DNA from 4 places in the Scandinavium manionii genome. Region 1 is predicted to be linked to each of the others. Evidence: predicted binding sites of a transcription regulator. Region 1 holds the regulator's gene; each other region holds the start of a gene.
What was found. The regulator PurR, encoded in region 1, represses purine synthesis genes. The targets are predictions, from matches to a motif close to CANGCAAACGTTTGCNTG.
Positions count from the first base shown of each region.

Region 1 (2,206 bases):
CAACGGCTGGCGCGGCAATTTGGCCATCGCGGTGGACAATATTGTGCGTCCGGAACGCACCCGGCAGATGATTGTCGATTTCTATCGCCACTTTAAGGATGTCGAACTGTGCGTATTCCAGGAAGTGTTCAACGGCGTGTGGGATGCGTTATCCGACGGGCGCGTGGAGCTGGCTATTGGGGCCACCCAGGCGATCCCGGTCGGTGGACGTTACGCGTTTCGCGATATGGGGATGCTGAGCTGGAACTGCGTGGTGTCGAGTCAACATCCGCTGGCGCAGATGCCCGGCCCGCTCAGCGATGATGTGTTGCGCAACTGGTCGGCGCTGGTGCAGGAAGATACCTCGCGATCGTTGCCGAAACGCATCACCTGGCTGCTGGATAATCAAAAACGGATTGTGGTGCCGGACTGGGAATCTTCCGCGACCTGTCTTTCAGCCGGGCTGTGTGCTGGAATGGTGCCCACGCATTTTGCCCGTCCGTATATCGACAGCGGTGAATGGGTGGTGCTGGAGCTGGAAAATCCGTTCCCGGATGCGGCATGCTGCCTGACCTGGCAACAAAATGACATGTCACCGGCGCTGAGCTGGCTGCTGGAGTATTTGGGGGACAGTGAAACGTTGAATAAAGAGTGGTTACAGGAGCCGGAATAACCGGCTCCTGAGAGATCATTAACGGCGGTAGTCGCGGAACGGACCGTCGGCAACCGAGCGGCGCTCGATCAGGCGCGGGTGCACTTCAATAGACTGCGACTCTTCACGCTTATTGACAATACGATCCAGCAGCATATCGAAGGCCGCTTCACCCAGCGAATCCTTCGGCTGATGGATAGTGGTCAGGGCAGGGGTAAAGAAGCGCGCATTGCGCACGTTATCGTAGCCAATGACTGAAATATCCTGTGGAACGCGCAGGCCCATTTCGTCTGCGGCGCACAAGGCACCCATCGCCATAATGTCACCGCCGCAGAACACGGCGGTCGGGCGTGGCTGTTGCGCAAGAATTTTCTGCATGGCGCGATAGCCAGATTCAGGCTCGAAATCACCCTGCACAATCCAGTTTTCAGGCACGTTGATTTGCGCTTCTTCCATGGCTTTCATGAAACCTGCCAGACGTCCGGCGCCAGTGTTACGCTCCATCGGGCCAGGAATGACGCCGATTTCGCGATGACCGCGTTCGACCAGATAGCGTCCGGCAATATAGCCACCCTGGAAAGCGTTATCATTTACCGAGTCGGTAAAATCAGCTTTAGATTCGCCCCAATCCATCACCACCATCGGGATGTGACGGTACTCTTCCAGCATCTCGAGCACCGACTGCGGGTATTCAGAACACATCACCAGCAGGCCATCGACGCGCTTTTGCGCCATCATTGAAAGATAGGCGCGCTGTTTTTCCAGGTTGTTCCAGGCGTTACCCAGGATCAGGGTATAGCCTTTCTCGAAGCAGTTTTTCTCAACGGCTTCAATGATTTCAGCAAAATAGGCGGCTTCGCTGCTGGTTGCCAGCAGGCCGATTGTTTTGGTGTGATTCACCTTCAGGCTACGCGCTACGGCGCTAGGAGAGTAGTGCAGCTCTTTAATGGCCGCCCACACCGCGTTGCGGGTCTCTTCCGCCACGAAACGCGTTTTGTTAATTACATGTGACACTGTTGTAGTGGAAACGTTTGCGCGCTTCGCTACATCTTTAATAGTTGCCATTCGTTCTCACTCCAGACCCTTTCCTTACGCCTGTTTACCAACACGAAAACGTTTGCCTTTACACACCCTTAACACAATTCAATTGAATTGCAGTACGCCGGGATACAGACAGGACGACAGGAGGGGGTCAATGGCTGGTACGCTTTTAAATTAGCGTGGAATTTTGTCTGATTCTGAGGCAAAGGGAAAGAGAAAAATCGCTATGAGCTTAAAACCAGGAAGATTTTTGCGTACAGTTGTGCAAAAATGAGCAAGCTCACTTTTGTTGTGGGGATTAAAAGGAGAAAAATTGATGAGTACCGACCTTAAGCTCTCTCTGATGACGACCGTGATTGCGCTGGCCGTGATTGTTGCCGCCGGTCTGACCGCCGTCCTGCATTGATTTATACGGAGGGAGAGTTCTCTTCCTCCGCCTCATCTTCCTGCCGATTGTTACCAGATTTGCAAAAAACTTTTGCCATTTTGTTTACTTCTGTTTTTTTGTGATTGATGTCATGCTTTTGACTTCTG
Region 1 covers NZ_JALIGC010000032.1:82,816-85,021, reverse strand. Annotated here, with positions in the region: gene punR (DNA-binding transcriptional activator PunR) at 1-652, shown strand, start outside; gene purR (HTH-type transcriptional repressor PurR) at 671-1,696, opposite strand; gene cydH (cytochrome bd-I oxidase subunit CydH) at 1,989-2,078, shown strand.

Region 2 (2,206 bases), on a different contig from region 1:
TGCACAATGAAGATTAGAGGTGGGTAACGATTTCTTTAATCAGAGGTGGGCCTTTAAAAATAAACCCGGAATAGATCTGAACAAGCGTTGCACCCGCAGCCACCTTCTCACGGGCGGCCATCACCGAATCGATACCACCCACACCGATAATAGGCAACTGCCCTTTTAATTCGGCAGACAGCATTCGAATAATTTCTGTACTTTTTAGTTGTAATGGACGACCACTTAAACCGCCGGTTTCATCACAGTGTTTCATTCCCTGAACGAGGGAACGATCGAGTGTGGTATTGGTCGCAATAACACCATCGATATTATGGCGAACTAAACTGTCGGCCACCTGGATCAATTCTTCAGGCGAAAGATCCGGGGCGATCTTAACCGCCACTGGAACATATTTGTGGTGAACAGATTGCAGTTCGTTTTGCTTATTTTTAATCGCTGACAGTAAATCATCCAGCGCTTCACCATATTGCAGCGTACGCAGACCCGGGGTATTCGGCGACGAAATATTGACCGCGATATAGCCGGCATAAGCATAGACTTTTTCCATACAAATCAGATAGTCATCTTTACCCTGCTCAACTGGCGTGTCTTTATTTTTGCCGATATTAATACCGAGGATCCCGTCGAAATGGGATTTTTTAACGTTCTCAACCAGGTTATCAACGCCAAGGTTATTAAAGCCCATGCGGTTGATCAGACCTTCGGCGTCGACCAGACGGAAGATCCTTGGTTTGTCGTTCCCTGGCTGTGGACGCGGTGTGACGGTACCGACTTCAATCGAGCCGAAGCCCATCGCGCCGAGTGCATCAATGCACTCCCCGTTCTTATCAAGTCCGGCGGCTAAACCCAGCGGGTTTTTAAACGTCAGCCCCATGCAGGTGACCGGTTTTGATGGCACTTTCTGGCGCACAAGCGCTTCGAATGGTGTGCCTGTTACACGGCGTAATTGTTGAAACGTGACTTCATGAGCGCGCTCAGGGTCGAGCTGGAAAAGGGCTTTACGAACGAAGGGGTAGTACATGAACTCTCCTGGATTCCCGGTAGCAAACCGGGGGCGTATTATGTTCGATCCGCCGCCGAAAGGGAATTGACCTGTCGCAAAAAATGCCGCGATAAGCGCAAACGTTTACTTACTTGCAGTTTTTGGCAATCCAGTGCCAGAAAAATCATTTAGCGAACGCCCCTGCCTCTGACACACTCCAGACAAATGTTATCAATGTTAGATAAATGAAAATATTTATACCCGAAATAATTCAAGTTGCAGGAAGGCGGCAAAAGAACGAATCCCCAGGAGCTTACTTGAGTAAGTGACTGGGGTGAGAAAGTGCCGCCAACGCACCTGCAGCTTGAAGTATGACAGGGATATAAGGAGAGGTTATGCGTGTCATTACACTAGCGGGAAGCCCGCGTTTTCCTTCACGTTCCAGCGCGCTGCTGGAGTATGCCAGAGAGACCCTCTCCCGGGTGGACGTCGAAGTATGTCACTGGCATTTGCAGAATTTCGAACCGGAAGATTTGCTTTATGCGCGCTTTGACAGCCCTGCTCTGCTGGCGCTTATTGAACAACTGGCGCAGGCAGACGGCCTGATTGTCGCCACCCCGGTTTATAAAGCCTCTTTTTCTGGCGCGTTAAAAACGCTGCTGGACCTGTTACCGGAACGCGCGCTGGAAGGCAAAGTGGTTCTGCCATTGGCCACCGGCGGCACCGTGGCACACATGCTGGCGGTGGATTATGCCCTGAAACCCGTACTCAACGCCCTGAAAGCACAGGAAATACTGCACGGCGTTTTCGCCGATGACAGCCAGGTTCAGGATTATCAGCACAAACCGCAGTTCAGCCCAAACCTGCAAAAACGCCTCGATAGTGCGCTGGAAACCTTCTGGCAAGCGCTGCACCGCCGCGACATCCGCGTTCCGGCCTTCCATCTTCCGCAAGGAGTCGCCCATGTTTAATCTGTTTCGCCCACGTATTCGCAGCCTGGCGCTGACCGGGCTGCTGACCCTTTCAGCCTGGAGCCACGCGGCAGAACCTGCCCCGGACGCACTGCGCATCGGCTACCAGAAAGGCAGCATCAGCATGGTGCTGGCGAAAAGCCACCAGCTTCTGGAAAAGCGCTACCCGAACACCAAATTCTCCTGGGTGGAATTTCCTGCAGGCCCGCAAATGCTCGAAGCGCTAAACGTGGGCAGTATTGATTTGGGC
Region 2 covers NZ_JALIGC010000040.1:29,664-31,869, forward strand. Annotated here, with positions in the region: gene pyrD (quinone-dependent dihydroorotate dehydrogenase) at 14-1,024, opposite strand; gene ssuE (NADPH-dependent FMN reductase) at 1,381-1,956, shown strand; gene MUU51_RS17930 (sulfonate ABC transporter substrate-binding protein) at 1,949-2,206, shown strand, end outside.
Region 2: the regulator PurR is predicted to act here: its motif matches at 1,119-1,136, upstream of pyrD (quinone-dependent dihydroorotate dehydrogenase).

Region 3 (2,206 bases), on a different contig from region 1:
GGATCATCGGCTGCTGGGAAACGCCGAGCCCGACGGCTAAAGACAGGGCGATAATCAGGATCGCGCGGCGGTTCAGCGGTTCGCGAGAGACAATACGCACCCCGGAAGCCGCGATGGTACCGAACATCACCAGCGTCGCGCCGCCGAGAACCGGCTCAGGAATATGCTGTACGAAACCGCTCACCGCAGGGAACAGGCCGAGCACGATAAGCATCAGCGCCACCACAAAACCGACGTAGCGGCTAGCGACGCCAGTCAGCTGGATAACACCGTTGTTCTGCCCAAAGCAGGAGTTCGGGAAGGTGTTGAAAATCGCTGATACGCAGGAGTTCAGGCCGTTCGCCAGCACGCCGCCTTTCAGGCGTTTCATATAGATCGGGCCGGAGACCGGTTGTTCGGAGACGTCAGACGTTGCCGTAATGTCGCCGATGGTTTCCAGAGAGGTGATCATGAACACCAGCATCAGCGGCAGCAGCAGGTTCCAGTCGATGCCGAGCCCGTAATAGAGTGGGGTCGGAACCATAATCACCGGGCTGTTGGTCGGTGCGGTTTCAGGCAGCATACCCATAAACCAGGCTGCGGCGTAACCGGCCGCCATCGCGATCACCAGCGAGGCAATGCGCAGGTACGGGTTACGCTGGCGGTTAAGAACAATAATGATCGCCAGCACGATACCCGCCAGCAGCAGGTTTTTCGGTGCGCCGAAAGTGTGGTCGGCCATTGCGGCGTAGCCCCCGCCAATGGAAGTCAGGCCAACCTGAATCAACGACAGGCCAATAATCATTACCACCACGCCGGAAACCAGCGGCGTAATTACGCGGCGCGCCAGGTGCAGGACACGGGACAGCGCCATTTCGGTAAAGCTTGCCAGCATCAACGTGCCAAACAGCGCCGCCATCATCGTTGGAACATCCGCGCCGCCGGTTTTCAGCGCTGTACCGCCCATAATTAACGGGGCCACGAAGTTAAAGCTGGTGCCCTGAATCGACAGCAGTCCGGAGCCAACCGGTCCCCACGCTTTTATTTGAATGACGGATGCGACACCTGAAGCAAACAGCGACATACTGATAATGTGTTGCGTATCTTCTGCCGGTAAACCGAGCGCCTGGCAAATCAGCAGGGCCGGGGTTATCACCGCGACGAACATCGCCAGCAGGTGCTGGAAAGCGGCGAACAGGGTCTGCGCGAGCGGTGGGCGGTCTTCGAGGCGGTAGATTAGTTCACTGTTCTGAGATTGCGCAATCGGTTGCGCATTTTCAGCTTCGAGAGTGTTCACTGACATTTCAGAGGCGATCCCGTGGTGGAAAAGGGGGGATTTTAGCGGACTGCCAGGCAAAAGCAAACGGTTGCTTCCAATATATTAAGGAAGCATAACTACTCAGTTTTTTATGCTGTTTTTGCACGTTTTGTCGCAAATTTCACCGCTCCTGACATTTTTCTCTGTCATTTTTCACTGTGTTTTGCGTAAAATCCGGCTCCTGCTAATAACGATGAGAACATTCACTACAGGTATTCACGTCGCTAAAATTGGATTATGCGCTAACAAGGAGCTTCTATGTTTCATCTCGATACGCTATCGACGCTTGTTGCGGCAACGCTGGTGTTGCTGTTAGGACGCAAACTTGTCCATACCGTCCCCCTCTTCAAGAAATACACAATCCCTGAACCCGTCGCAGGTGGTCTGCTGGCTGCGCTGGCACTGCTGGTGCTGAAAAAGAGCATGGGCTGGGAAATCGATTTCGATATGAGCCTGAAAGACCCGCTGATGATGGCCTTCTTTGCCACCATTGGCCTGAACGCCAATCTTGCGAGCCTGCGCACCGGCGGCAAAGTGGTCGGCACGTTCCTGATTGTGGTGGTAGGGCTGCTGCTGATGCAGAACGCCATCGGGATTGGTATGGCGAAAATGCTGGGGCTGGACCCGCTGATGGGCCTGTTGGCCGGTTCGATTACGCTTTCCGGTGGTCATGGCACCGGTGCGGCCTGGAGTAAGCTGTTCGTCGAACGTTATGGTTTCGCCAATGCCACCGAAGTGGCGATGGCCTGTGCGACCTTTGGTCTGGTGCTGGGTGGCCTGATTGGCGGCCCGGTGGCGCGTTACCTGGTGAAACACTCCTCTACGCCGGACGGTAAACCGGACGATCTGGAAGTGCCAACGGCGTTCGAAAAGCCAGAAGTGGGTCGCATGATCACGTCTTTAGTGCTG
Region 3 covers NZ_JALIGC010000037.1:92,514-94,719, forward strand. Annotated here, with positions in the region: gene MUU51_RS10235 (nucleobase:cation symporter-2 family protein) at 1-1,282, opposite strand, end outside; gene gltS (sodium/glutamate symporter) at 1,556-2,206, shown strand, end outside.
Region 3: the regulator PurR is predicted to act here: its motif matches at 1,336-1,353, upstream of MUU51_RS10235 (nucleobase:cation symporter-2 family protein).

Region 4 (2,206 bases), on a different contig from region 1:
GGAGGAGTCAAACAGGTTGACCAGCATGAAGGAGAAAATCACACCTGCCAGGCCGATGTTAAAGGAACCCGCCAGATCAACATGACCGATAACAGACGTCACATCCGGTGGCGTCGAAACGATACCCGAATAGTGAACATCGCCCAGCGCCCAACCCAGCAAGGTGGTCACTACGATGGAAACCAGCACCGCCGCATGAATGTTACGGGAAGCCAGAATCGCAATGATGAAGAAGCCGAGAATGCCCAGCAGCACGCTGTGAGACGTCAAGTGGCCGATAGACACCAGCGTGTCTTTGTTGGCGACAATCACGCCCGCATTTTTCAGGCCCATCATGCCAATGAACAGGCCGATACCGCTGGTGATCCCCACGCGCAGGCTCATTGGGATATTGGCAATCATCCAGTAGCGTACCCGGAAAATGGTCAGCAACAGCAAACCAATCGCGCCCCAGAAAATCGCGCCCATGCCCACTTGCCACGTCAGGCCCATCGCGCCGACCACGACAAACGCGAAGAAGGCGTTCAGGCCCATCGCGGGTGCCAGCGCAACCGGCAAGTTAGCAAACAGCCCCATCAGGATGCTGCCAAGTGCGGCGATAAGACAGGTGGTAACGAAGACCGCACTGGTATCCATGCCCGCGGCACCCAGAATTTGCGGGTTCACAAAAACGATGTACACCATCGTCAGGAACGTTGTACAACCGGCAATCACTTCTGTGCGTGCCGTCGTTCCGTGCTCGCGCAGTTTAAACACGCGCTGAAGCAGACCCTGACCCGACGTCTGGGTGTTTTGTTGTTGGCTCATCTTCTGGTTCCAAACTAAGGAGGGGAAAATTCGTCGCTATCCTATACCAAAATGCGACAATAGGGAGGTGTACGACACATTTTTTTTCATTGATTTTGCTTATACGGCAACGATTGCGTGGGGCAAATTGTATTACGTAAACGTTAAACTTGTGACAACAGGAAACGGCATGTCCAGTATTGAGGCGGTATTTTTCGACTGCGATGGCACGCTCGTCGACAGTGAAGTGATTTGCTCCCGGGCATATGTCCACATGTTCCGGGAATTCGGCATCACTCTTGAGCTTGAAACGATTTTTAAGCGTTTTAAAGGCGTGAAGCTGTACGAGATTATCGACACCATTAACGCCGAACACGGTGTGAATCTGGTGAAAGAGACGCTGGAACCGGTGTATCGTGCCGAAGTTGCACGGCTGTTCGACAGCGAGCTGGAAGTCATAGCTGGCGCGAATGATTTGCTGGACGCGATGACGGTGCCGATGTGCATCGTCTCCAACGGCCCGGTGAGCAAAATGCAACATTCGCTGGGGAACACGGGTTTGCTGCATCATTTCCCAGACAAACTGTTCAGTGGGTATGACATTCAGGCCTGGAAGCCCGATCCGGCGTTGATGTACCACGCGGCGAAAGCGATGAATGTGGATCCGGTGAACTGCGTGCTGGTGGATGATTCGAGCGCGGGCGCAATGTCCGGCGTGGCGGCGGGGATGGAGGTCTTTTACTTCTGCGCCGATCCGCATAATCAGCCGATCGACCATCCGAAAGTGACGACCTTTTCCTCGCTGGAGGAATTACCGGGGTTGTGGAAAGCGCGAGGCTGGGAGATTACACGCTAATCTCGCTGTATTCTGACCTCTCCTGTGTGGGGAGAGGTCAGGGCAGAAAACTCACTCTTTCGGGTCTTTACCCGCCAGCAGTTTATCCAGCTCGTCGCCACCCACGTGACGAAAATCCTGTCCTTTCACGAAATAAAAGATGTATTCGCAAATGTTCTGGCAACGGTCGCCGATACGCTCGATTGAGCGGGCACAGAACAGCGCGGTCAGCACGCTTGGAATGGTGCGGGAATCTTCCATCATGTAGGTCATCAACTGACGCACAATGCCTTCGTACTCCTGATCGACCTTTTTATCTTCGCGATAGATACGCACCGCTTCATCCAGGTCCATGCGCGCGAACGCATCGAGCACGTCGTGCAGCATTTGCACGGTATGACGGCCCAAAGACTCGAGGCTCACCAACAGGGGCTGATGCTGCTGCGAGAACTTCTCCAGCGCGGTGCGGCAAATTTTGTCCGCCACGTCGCCAATACGTTCCAGCTCGGCAATGGTCTTGATAATAGCCATCACCAGACGCAGATCGCTGGCGGTTGGCTGACGTTTGGCGATGATACGCACACA
Region 4 covers NZ_JALIGC010000037.1:34,785-36,990, reverse strand. Annotated here, with positions in the region: gene MUU51_RS09960 (NCS2 family permease) at 1-807, opposite strand, end outside; gene yieH (6-phosphogluconate phosphatase) at 977-1,642, shown strand; gene phoU (phosphate signaling complex protein PhoU) at 1,694-2,206, opposite strand, start outside.
Region 4: the regulator PurR is predicted to act here: its motif matches at 910-927, upstream of MUU51_RS09960 (NCS2 family permease).